2 regions of the Alkalihalophilus lindianensis genome follow, and region 2 is predicted to be linked to the other one. Evidence: riboswitches for the same ligand, from Rfam matches in the RefSeq annotation. Region 2 holds a riboswitch; the other holds the start of a gene.

Region 1 (6,259 bases), on a different contig from region 2:
TTATTTCGACAAGTCAATTTAGCGCATCAACGTATGGTAGTATCGTTTTTTTTCAACCCCTCCACCTTTAGAGTTATCAGACTATTCATTTTTTTATTATAATGATTACCCTGGGGTTTGTCAAAATAAATTTAAGAAAAATGTCACATTTATTAAAGGTTTTATTAAATTAATCCATAAAAGAAGGTAATAAGACCCAAAAAAGGCTTCTGCTAGGATGCAGAAGCCACTTTGCTACGCTTCAATTGGCGTAGAGAGCTTTTTCAATATAAGAACGGTAATCACAAGTAAGACGAATGCCGTCAGCAATGTTAAGATCACACTTCCAGTTGCACCAAGTACAAGATAGGAAAGTAACGTAATTACAGCTGCCACAATCGCATACGGAAGCTGAGTAACTACATGGTCAATATGATGACTTCCTGCTCCTGTAGAAGAGAGGATTGTCGTATCTGAGATAGGTGAGCAATGATCTCCGAAAATCGCTCCAGCAAGAACTGCTGCAAGCATCGGAAGCATCATCGTAATATCAATAACGGCAGCCATTTCTCCTGCAATCGGAAGTAGCAAACCGAACGTTCCCCAAGATGTTCCAGTTGAGAATGCAGCAAAACCGGCAATTAAGAATAAAATCGCTGGCAAGAACATTGGGTGGATGTTTCCATCTACTAGAGAAGCAAGATATTGCCCTGTTCCTAAATCACCAATAATCGCAATAATCGTCCAAGCGAATAGTAAGATATAAATAGCTGGAAGCATGGACTTAATCCCAGCCCAGATTGTTGCGCCAAAATCACGTGCTTCAGTCTTCTTCATGAGATTAAGCACTAAAGCAACAGCAAAACCAATTAATCCACCATATAATAGTGATGTTGCGACATCTGTATTTTCAAACGTCGAAAGGATTGTCGCCGCACCTTCACTAGCTTGAATACCTGTAATAATCATGAATGCAACGGTCCCAACAACCAAAGCAACGATTGGCCACACAAGATCGCCTACACGTCCTTTGTCACTAACTTTCAGATCCTCTTGGTCCCCTGGGATTGCACCTGATTCAGGATCAACAAGCTCTCCTGTTTTTATAGCACGTTCCTCATGGACTCGCATTGCGCCAAAGTCCAATTTAAATAAGACGACTGCTAATACTAAACCAATGGCCACTAGTGCATAAATGTTCATCGGAACCATTAGCATAAAGGCTTGCAGACCTTCGTATTGCGTCACACCATGTGTAGTTAGAATCCCTGCAATAATCGTAATGATATAAGCACCCCAGCTCGATACAGGTGCAATAACACACATCGGAGCAGCCGTTGAATCGACTAGATAAGCAAGTTTAGCACGGGATACACGGTGACGGTCGGTTAGCGGACGACTGACATTACCTACTGTTAAACTGTTAAAGTAATCATCAATAAAGATTAAAATCCCCAAAATAACCGAAACCATTTGAGCGCCTACTCGTGTTTTTACACGTTTCATTGCCCATTCACCAAATGCACGGCTACCTCCAGAACGAGTAACAAGTGCTGCCATCATTCCAAGTAACAATAGGAAAAAGATAATATAAAGTTCCCAATCATTGATGGCCCCATCTACAACAAATATAGCTCCTACAATTGAAGCAATTTCAACTACACTATCGACTGGATTGTATCCATTTAGCATCAGTGCGCCAACAATAATACCGACACCTAGTGACAATAGAACTCGTCTCGTTAAAATAACCATAACAAGCGCTAGCACTGGTGGCAGTAACGATAAAATTGAACCTTCCATTCGGTCCATCCCCCTTTGATATAATATGTTGATACAGGGATGTTTCCTATACTCATCTGTATGAGAGTATAAAAAAAGCCAATAACGGTTACCCATTATTGGCTTTAATAAGCACAGGTATCCCCATCACAACAGTAGTTCTCCACAGCTAATCAGCTGTGACAGTGTTACATTTCTTCAATGCAACCCCAGCAGAAAAGTTCTGACTCCTCTTTCCCACTTCGGCAAATGAACCTTTTCACACTTCTCTACGTTGTCATCCTCCAAGTGCGTACTCTTTTACATTCGCGCCTCTACCCCACCATGTTGATGAGGCAACTCACATTATTAAGTTTGCCGAATTATCTTATCATAGTTTTACATGGTTGACAATGTTAATTATCGCCACCTCCTAAGGAAGAACCAGGTGCAGGTACAATCATTCCTCCCCCTTCAGAATAATATTCAGGTACGTCTCCTTGAATATTAATCAAACCAACAGGGATGGTCGTTTTAATCGCTTCTGTATTCGTTGCAAACGGGATAACAATTTTAACGTCGACTACTACATCAAAATTGACTGACATGGTCGTGTTATTAATGCCAGTATTAAATGTTTTCATATTAAGATCCGTCTTCACATCCCCAATCGCTGAGAATCGGACTGGAACTTGCGGACCGAGATGAGCGAGTAGAGCATTATTGGTTGCTTGCCCTAAAGGAATCGTGTAAATAATGCCTCCATCAGAGGTGAAAGCTTCCTCGTTCTCAAATGACACATCAAATGTTTCCCCTTGCTCAATCGCCTTTAAATGACGTTGAACTCGATTGGTGGCTTCTGACAAGATTCTATTATACATCTGCGTATTAAATTGAAGCGTATTATCAGCATCCCTTATAAATAATTCTCCTTGATCAAGATCCGATGCGATTTTTTTCGATACAGCATCATTAATCGCGCGAGTTGCGATGACTCTCGTTTCTGTTGTTGCAATGTGGACAAGTGTGGGTCTAATTCCTTTCTCAATAATCCAAAGTCCTTGCACAGTAAGGATCACAAATATTAAGAAGGATAAGAGCAGCACATACCGAAATGGTAAAGGACCTTTCCGGGGTCTCGATGGTTTACCGAATCTCACGTTGAAAACCCCCTTTGCCTAATGTATATGCAAAGGGGGTGGACAATTTGACTTGTATTTCTTTACAAACGATTACTTTTTTCTCTCATACACACAGAAAGTATGTGGGTAACGGTTCTTTTCATCTACAATGCCTTCATCTGCTGAGAGGAGTTTCCATTCTTCTTCCTTGATTTCAGGAAAGAACGTATCACCATCAAATGTTTCATCAATATGGGTGACGTATAAACGATCGACCTCATCCCAAAATAACGTAAAGAGCTCAGCTCCACCAATAATGAAGCATTCATCCTCTTCCTTGGCAAGCTTCACAACATCAGCGACTTGATGCACAACGTCGCATCCATCAGCTGTATATGCTGTATTCCTAGTAAGGATCACGTTTCGACGTTTAGGTAGTGGTCGTCCAATTGATTCATACGTTTTGCGTCCCATCACAATCGTATGCCCTGATGTGACTCGTTTAAAATGAGCTAAGTCTGCTGGCAAATGCCATGGCAAATCATTGTCTCGTCCGATTGTGCGTTCTTTATCCATTGCGACGATATAGGAGATCATACAGATACCTCACCTTTGATATGTGGATGAGGATCATATTCAGTAAGCTCAAAGTCATCGATGGTAAAGTCAAAAATAGATGTAACTTCCTTATTTATTTTCATTTTCGGCAGTGATCTTGGCTCTCTTGTAAGCTGTAGCTTCACTTGTTCCATATGGTTCGAATAAATATGTGCATCTCCAAATGTATGAACAAACTCACCAGGCTCAAGGTCTGTTACTTGAGCGATCATCATCGTTAAAAGAGCATAGGAAGCAATATTAAATGGAACACCGAGGAAGATATCAGCACTACGTTGATAGAGCTGACATGATAACTTACCATCATTTACGTAAAATTGAAACAAGCAATGACATGGTGCAAGTGCCATCTCATCAATTTCAGCAGGATTCCAAGCACTCACAATCAATCTTCTAGAGTCAGGATTCGTTTTGATCTGCTCCACCACTTCTGAAATTTGGTCTATTACTTTCCCATTTGCGCCTTCCCATGAACGCCATTGTTTACCGTATACAGGACCAAGATCTCCAGATTCGTCTGCCCACTCGTTCCAAATACGCACATTGTTTTCTTTTAAGTAAGCAATATTGGTCTCACCCTTTAAAAACCATAAAAGCTCATGGATGATGGAACGTAGATGTAGTTTCTTTGTTGTAAGAGCAGGAAAACCATCTCCTAAATCAAATCGCATTTGATAACCAAAGGTACTAATTGTACCTGTTCCTGTTCGATCTGACTTTTCTTCCCCTTCATTGAGTACATGCTCACATAGCGTAAGATACTGTTTCACTCTCGCTCATCCCCTTTTAATTTGCAGTTGCTAATGTAGTTTCCGTTTCAATAATAGTCGTATCCAAATACTCCATTAAGTCGATATCATACGTAAGTTTAAGTTTTCTTCCACTTTCGCTAAATACACGAATCACAGGTCTGGTACTCATTTGTTTATTTTGCCTAATCACTATCGCCAGGCGACCATCATTTAACTTTACGGTTAAACCGACTGGATAGAGCGCAATGGTTTCTCGAAATGTCTCGACAAGTCCTTTATCAAAAAGAATGCCTGCACCTGAATAAAGCAATTCAAGTCCTTCATGAGGGAGCATCGGCTTCCTGTATACCCGATGAGATGTAACCGCATCAAAGACATCCGCTATCCCAATAATTTTAGCATAAGGATGAATGAGATTGTCTGTTAGGCCTCTAGGGTAGCCATTTCCATCAAGTCGTTCATGATGCTGAAATGCGCAATGAGCGGCTAGCAGCGGGATATTAGGTACATCTCGTAGAAGATCAAATCCTGCTTTAGGATGTGTTTTGATCAGTTCAAATTCTTCCTTATTTAAGCGTCCTGGCTTATTCAACACTTCAATTGGAACGGCGATTTTCCCTACGTCATGCAATAGGGCTCCAAGTCCGATCTCATTTAATTGTTTTGAGGAATAGCCCAGCTTCGTCGCAAGTCCTAATGTGTAAATCGTTACATTGAGTGAGTGGGTGAATATGTAATGATCATAAACATACGTTTCTGAAAGCATAGCTAAAGCGTCTGGATTATGTTTAATGTCTGCTAGAATCGAATGAACAACCGTAGAGAAATTTTGGCTTAATTGATCAAAATTCACTGTCTTTTTTAAAATAACTTCTTCACTAATTATTTTAAACTCTTCTTTAATCGTTTTAATCGCCCGCTTCTTTGTCTCGTCACGTATAACCGAATCAACCATAATATCATTCGTCAATTCGTCCTCAATATAGATATAATGGATGCCCATTTCAACTAAACGAGTTAATAACCGCCCAGTTAATACCGCTCCCCTAAAAAGTAAAATTTGACTATTATCGTTATAAATATCTCGTCCTAACTTTGCCCCAGGCTCAACACTTTTAACAGCAACCAATCGCATCTAGCTCACCCTAATCCTCGTGTCATTTACACTTTTCTCTTACAAAGTGTAACGCAACTACGGGATAAGGTGAAGGGGATTTTATATGAATTAGCTTATATTTTATGAACAAAAAAGCCTCCGATACGCAACCAACAGTAGATTGTGCATCTAAGGCTTCATTTATTACTTGTACTTCATTTTTAAAAGAGCGTCTTTTCCCTTCATCCCAACCGTTATGCCCAACTCTTCAGCTTCAAGTGTCACCGACTCAAGCGGAGCCTCTAGCAGCTGCTCAATCGTTCTTACACCCACTGCACGCCCTGCAACAATCTTTCGTTCTTTAAGCTTTGCGTTTAGTAGACCAACATCAAGAGCACCGCACATAATATAACCAACATCATTCGTAACAGCCATAAAATTCGTTTTAGGCAGTTTTAACGTAACTGCTATAAACGTTTCATTTTTAATGGTAATAGGTGTCATTTCAAGCATGTTCTCTCACACTCCCCTTCTAGCAATCATCCGTATTCATTACTACGATATGACCTAGAAAAGAAATGAGTGAACATCCACTATGCCCAAATTTGTCCTAGCTTCCACCTGAGCACATCTCGTAACAATTCAGGCATGTAATAGGTCTTCTTTTTGGAATCGGCAATCGCTGGGTATAGATGGCCGAATGTATACATATCAAGTGTGGCAATCGTATAAATCTTGGTTAACTCAATTGGTCTTCCTTCAATCAAAATGTCGAGAACCTGCTCATTTTGATCCAGCTCCACTTCAATACCAGTGAAGATCATTCTCCCTAAAATCTTCCCGCGAAATCCAAAACCCTTTAATGCCAGAGTTCTCATCTCAGAAGAAAATGCTCGAATGATCGTCTTACGTAACGCTTCACCTGATAGTTC
Region 2 (6,259 bases):
AACAGCGTAATATAAGCTTGATAGAGAATGTTGCAATTGAAACGGATGTTCTAACAGTTTCAAGAATGAATGATTTACTAGCCGTATTCCCTTCAGCTGCGATCACTGCAGTAGAGCACCAATTAAATCAGATGCGTGTTGTAAAAGATGAGATTGAAATTGCGATCATGAAGCGCGCAGCCCAAATGGCTGACTACGGTGTTGAGGTCGGCAAAAATGCCCTTAAAGAGGGTATTACTGAGATGGAAGTTTTAGCTAAAATTGAATATGAATTAAAGAAAAAAGGCATACGTGAAATGTCTTTTTCAACGATGGTGTTATTTGGTGAAAAATCAGGAGCGCCTCATGGGAATCCTGGCAATCGCAAGTTGAATGATGGAGATTTTGTCTTATTTGACTTAGGAGTCGTACTCGACGGATACACATCAGATATTACTCGTACATTTGCTTATGGTTCAATAAGTGATGAGAAAAAAGAACTGTACAACACCGTTCTAAAAGCACAACTTGCATCCCTTGAAATCAGTAAGCCTGGCACACGCATTGGAGATTTAGATCAATCAGCACGCAATGTAATTACAGAGGCTGGTTACGGCGATCGTTTCCCACATCGTATAGGACATGGACTCGGAATCAATGTTCATGAATTCCCTTCTATGAGCCATTTAAATGATGGAACCTTACAAGCTGGGATGGTTTATACAATTGAACCAGGTATTTATGATCCGGTTCTTGGTGGTGTAAGGATTGAAGATGATGTATTAATCACAAAAGAAGGTCATATCACCCTTACTAAAACATCAAAAGAATTGACTATAATTAATTAATAAAAAGCGATAGCATCCAAGTGCTATCGCTTTTTGTATGATAAGCAGAGTGCTAATCATAATTGAAAAAGAGCCATCATTGATGGCCCTTTACTCGTTGAGATTATTCTTCCCAAACCTTTACTTCTTGCATAACATCGCCTTGTTTGATACGCGTTACTGAATCAAGACCTTCCACAACTTGTCCGAACACAGTGTGAACACCATCAAGGTGAGGTTGTGAATCGTGAACAATGAAGAATTGGCTTCCACCTGTATCTTTTCCTGCATGCGCCATTGAAAGTGCACCCGGAACGTGCTTATGAGGGTTTCCTTCTGTTTCACATTTGATTGTGTAGCCAGGACCTCCTGTACCATTTCCAGTTGGGCAACCGCCTTGTGCTACGAAACCAGGAATAACACGATGGAATGTAAGGCCGTTGTAGTAGCCTTCGTTTGCTAATTTCTCGAAGTTTGCAACCGTACCTGGTGCTTCTTCTGGGTAAAATTCAATAACTAGCTTTTCGCCATTTTCAAATGCAATACTACCTTTTTTCATATGTATAGCCTCCAAATGTTAAGATTCACCTTATTGTACACGATTCTTAGCCGAAAGTGAAATAGTTATCACCGACTTCAAAAAAAGCCGGTTCGACAAAGGGATCCACGTCAAACCGGTTCCAGCTATTTCACTTAAACTTGCTTCAGCACGTGCTTTAATGGTAAGTCCAGACGAACAAGATCTTCGTATGATTCACGTTCAATGACTAATTGAGATTCACCCTTTTCAACAAAGACAACCGGTGGTCTAGGAATACGATTATAATTATTCGCCATTGAATACCCATATGCTCCTGTACAGAAGACTGCTAATACATCCTCATGTTCAGCTTTTGGTAAAGGGAGATCCCAAATAAGCATATCTCCACTTTCACAGCATTTCCCGGCAATTGAGAAAGTCTCCTTCGCCTCTTCGGTTGCACGATTTGCAAGCAGCCCTTCATACTCTGCTTGGTAAAGGGCCGGACGTAAGTTATCACTCATGCCCCCATCGACTGATAAATAATGACGAACATTAGGAATTTCTTTTCTCGATCCGATAGAGTATAGCGTTGTTCCTGCATCGCCAACTAATGAGCGACCTGGCTCAATCCAAATTTCAGGAATCGCCATTTGGTGTAGTGTTGCTTTTTCTTTAATCACTTGAACCATCTTCGCTACATAATCACCAACCGGAAGCGGTGTATCTCCTTCAATGTACCGAATTCCAAAGCCCCCACCAAGATTTAACACAGTTGGAATAAACCCTAAAGAATCTCGCCATTTTTCAATGTATTCAAAAATTTTTTCCACTGCCATTACAAATCCACTTGTCTCAAAGATTTGAGAGCCAATATGACTGTGAATACCAAGTAAGTTTATATGCGGGTCAAGCAATGATAGTTGAATTGCTTGGTCCACTTGCCCACTCTCTAAATCAAATCCAAACTTCGAATCTTCTTGTCCGGTTGAAATGTAATCATGCGTATGGGCTTCCACACCAGGAGTAATGCGAAGCAACACATCCATTTTTACATCACGTTCTGCACAAATACGTCCAAGCTGCTTTAATTCATAAAAATTATCGACAACTACACATCCGATATTAGCCTTCACTGCCATTTCAAGTTCAGCGATGCTCTTATTATTCCCATGAAAATGAATACGCTCCATCGGAACACCCGCTTGAATAGCTGTATATAATTCTCCGCCAGAGACAACATCTAAACTTAGACCTAGCTCATGCGCTAATTGAAACATAGCAATACAGCTGAATGCTTTTGAGGCATATGCGACTTGATAGCTAACCTCTTCATCTTTGAAAGCTTGTTGAAATTGTTCAGCTCTCTCTCGAATAAGAGCTACATCATAGACAAATAAAGGGGTGCCATATTTATTAGTTAATTCAATTGTATCGACTCCACCGATTTCTAAATGACCTTTTTCATTAATCTGACTAGAACCATGCATGTACATTGATACTATCTCTCCTTTTATCTCCCATCTATACAAAAAAAGCAGCTAATGTTGTTACACTAGCTACTTAGAATGCGCAAGAGTAACCTCACTTTTAGAATAGTCCTCCACTACAAATGTAGTGACAGTTCGTTCTTTATTCAAGAACGACCCAGCACTTATTTTTCTGGCAACCAATAAGTACTTCGGCAAATTGACCTTTCCATTTGGTTCAAAGCTGCCATAAGCTCCCCAAATATACTCTTTCGTTTTGCGCCTCTACCCCATTTTCATGAGGTTCATTAAATTATTGTAATTACTGTAGCACACTCTTCAGGAGTCATCAACCCTTAAAATAGAGAAGAGTTAAATCCTCGTTTATCAGTGAAAATTTTTTCTTGTTATCTTCCACTAGGCTTTTGTTTAATGGGATCTTGTGGATTGACAATACTTGGGCGCCAACGAACGGATGGAACGGTTGCTCGAATTAAAATCTGCCAAACAGCCGGTGGGTCAAACGGCAAGAATGGCCACATATAAGGCTTGTTGAATGTTTTTAATCCTGCTAATAAAAGAACAAATAATGTTGTTCCTATTACTAACCCTGGAACTTTCAACCATGCTACTAGAATAATTAAAGCGATACGGGTTATCCGTAAGGCTATCCCTAGTTCATAACTTGGTGTTGCAAACATCCCAATTGCTCCAAGTGCCACATACAAAATTACTTCTGGTGTGAAATAGCCTACTTGAATAGCGATTTCTCCAATTAAAAGTGCGGCAACTAAACCAAGTGCAGTAGCAAGTGGGGATGGAGTATGGATCGCCGCCATCCGTAATAATTCGATTCCCATTTCTGCAAATAAAATTTGCACAACGATTGGAATATTGTTTGTCTCTTCTGGACCAATAAAATCAAGACCTGCTGGAAGGAGACTTGGCTGCACGACTAGTAAGAGCCAAAAAGGCAAGATGAATAACGAAAAGAAAATCCCTATGAAGCGTGTCCAACGTAAAAAGGTACCAACTGCTGGAGATTGACGATATTCCTCAGCATGCTGAACATGATGGAATAAGGTAGTCGGTGCAATAATGACACTTGGAGACGTGTCCACAATAATGACAATATGTCCCTCAAGTAAATGTGTCGCTGCTACATCTGGTCTTTCTGTGTAGCGTACAAGCGGAAATGGATTAGCCCCTTGCTTTACAATATACTCTTCAACAATTTTATCAGCCATCGTAAGACCGTCAACTTCGATCGCATCTAATTCTTTCTTAATTATATCCACTAGAGTTGGATCAGCGATTCCATCAATGTAAGAAATACAAATATCTGTCTTTGAACGAACTCCTACTTGCAGGATTTCGTTACGAAGACGTTCATCCCTAATTCTCCGTCGTGTCAGAGCTGTATTAATTATGATATTTTCAGTGTATCCATCTCGCGCACCACGAACGACCCGCTCTGTATCAGGCTCTTCTGGTCCTCTGCCTGGATATTGGCGAACATCTATGACAAAGGCTTCTTCTTCACCTTCAACTACAATAAAGATAAGTCCCGAGAGCATTTGGGTGATTGCATTATCCATTGAATTCGTTTCTTCAACTTGCACATGCGTTAAATGGTTTTTAAAAGCTTCTTTAATATTATGTGTTTTACGATGACGAACATCTAGGTCCATCAACTCTTTCATTAATTCAATTACATATAAGCTATCAATAAGTCCATTAACAAAATAAATACTCGTTTTTCGATCTAATATGGATAACGTACGGACACCTACATCAAAAGACTCTCCTAACCCAAGCCTTTCTGCTAATCGCGTCTCGTTCTTGGTAAAATCTCGGGTGAAATGTTCCTCATGCTTTTCACTAGCTTGACTCACGATAACCACTCCTCTCTAAGATGAGATTTACTGCTTGCTTTGTGACAGGACAACCTCGCTTCAATGTATCTTGACCGGCCATTTTACCGATATCACCAATCCCTACAATAAAAGGAATGTCTAGTTGATCGAGTATATACACCGTATCCCCGTTGATCCTGCCAATCTCCATATCAGAGACACCGTCTTTATCAACACCATACTCCGTTAATTCACCATAGCGCGTAATACTAATATCAACCTTGGTCCATTCACACGAATGAGTAGCAGACGCTACCGCAATCGCACCAAGAACCACTATTTGTGGATGCGTCGCTACAACTCTCATAGCTTGTTCTCCAGGACCTTCATAGCGATAACCACAATCATCAAACATGACAAGAACAGGGTCTGAAGGTGTGCTTAATATCATATCAACAAGTTCTTCCCCTGAAACCGGTGTAGGGTTACCCCAAGAATGACTAATACACCTTCCACCAATCTCACTCGCTACCATTTCCACCGCTTGTTTCGCATGCTCATCCCCATCCGTAATTAATATAACTTTTCTTGATTCATTCACACCTTCACCCCCTTGGTTTGAAAATTAATGCGACTAAGAAACTAAATAAAATCGTTGAAGAAATCCCTACAGAAGTCACTTCAAACATCCCCATCCCCACACCGAGAAATCCAAAACGTTCCCCCTCAGCCATGGCTCCATGGACTAAAGAATGCCCAAAGCTGGTAATTGGAACTGTAGCTCCTGCACCTGCGAAATCAATCAAGCGATCATATAAATGAAATCCATCTAGCAACGCTCCAAGAACGACCAATGTACTCAACGTATGAGTAGGCGAGAGCTTTCCTATATCTAGAAGCAATTGACCTAAGATGCATATCAACCCTCCTACGACAAACGCACTTATATATTCCATTAGCCCCTCTCCTCTAACTCAAATGAAACAGCATGCGCAATACACGGAATCGTTTCCTTTTGTTGCATCATTAATGGACTTAATAGAGCACCTGTTGCCACAACTAGTAATCGTTTGATGATTCCCCGCTCCATTTCCTTCATCAAATAACCAAATGTGACAACCGCAGGACATCCTGCGCCACTGCCTCCTGCAAAAACCGGTTGCTCCTGGTGATAAATCATTACTCCGCAATCTTCATAGTTGTTTCTTAACTTTATCCCCTCATCTTCTACTAGCTTGCGCAAAATTGAACTTCCTACACGTGATAAGTCTCCGGTTACGATTAAATCATAATATGAAGGTTCTCTTTGTGTTTCTTTAAAATGAGTTAACATTGTTTTCGCCGCAGCTGGAGCCATTGCAGAGCCCATATCAAGTGGGTTAGCAACCCCCATATCTACCACTTGTCCAAGTGTGGCATGTGTAACTCGTACTGCATTAGGTTGATTACTAAGTAGCACGGCACCTGAACCAGTCACTGTATAAGTTGCTGTTTCTGGCTTCTGCCCTCCAAATTCTGTAGGGTAGCGAAATTGACGTTCAGCTGTTGAATGGTGACTACTTACGGCAACGAGTGCATTTTCCACATAATGACCATTAATGAACATGG

What was found. A riboswitch is a leader RNA that binds a small molecule or an ion and turns the genes downstream of it on or off. The one in region 2 is predicted to bind lysine.
Region 1: another riboswitch for lysine. It lies ahead of RYX56_RS07200 (Na+/H+ antiporter NhaC family protein); the one in region 2 lies ahead of lysA (diaminopimelate decarboxylase).

The regions. Positions count from the first base shown of each region.
Region 1 is NZ_JAWJBA010000002.1:86,967-93,225, forward strand. Features, by position in the region: gene RYX56_RS07200 (Na+/H+ antiporter NhaC family protein) at 235-1,782, opposite strand; lysine riboswitch at 1,910-2,086, opposite strand; gene yunB (sporulation protein YunB) at 2,157-2,900, opposite strand; gene RYX56_RS07210 (dihydrofolate reductase) at 2,973-3,458, opposite strand; gene RYX56_RS07215 (thymidylate synthase) at 3,455-4,249, opposite strand; gene RYX56_RS07220 (HD-GYP domain-containing protein) at 4,266-5,366, opposite strand; gene RYX56_RS07225 (YunC family protein) at 5,532-5,840, opposite strand; gene RYX56_RS07230 (bifunctional metallophosphatase/5'-nucleotidase) at 5,921-6,259, opposite strand, start outside.
Region 2 is NZ_JAWJBA010000001.1:549,563-555,821, reverse strand. Features, by position in the region: gene RYX56_RS03095 (M24 family metallopeptidase) at 1-827, shown strand, start outside; gene RYX56_RS03090 (peptidylprolyl isomerase) at 931-1,365, opposite strand; gene lysA (diaminopimelate decarboxylase) at 1,500-2,822, opposite strand; lysine riboswitch at 2,915-3,091, opposite strand; gene RYX56_RS03080 (spore germination protein) at 3,203-4,690, opposite strand; gene spoVAEA (stage V sporulation protein SpoVABEA) at 4,677-5,252, opposite strand; gene spoVAE (stage V sporulation protein AE) at 5,257-5,607, opposite strand; gene spoVAD (stage V sporulation protein AD) at 5,607-6,259, opposite strand, start outside.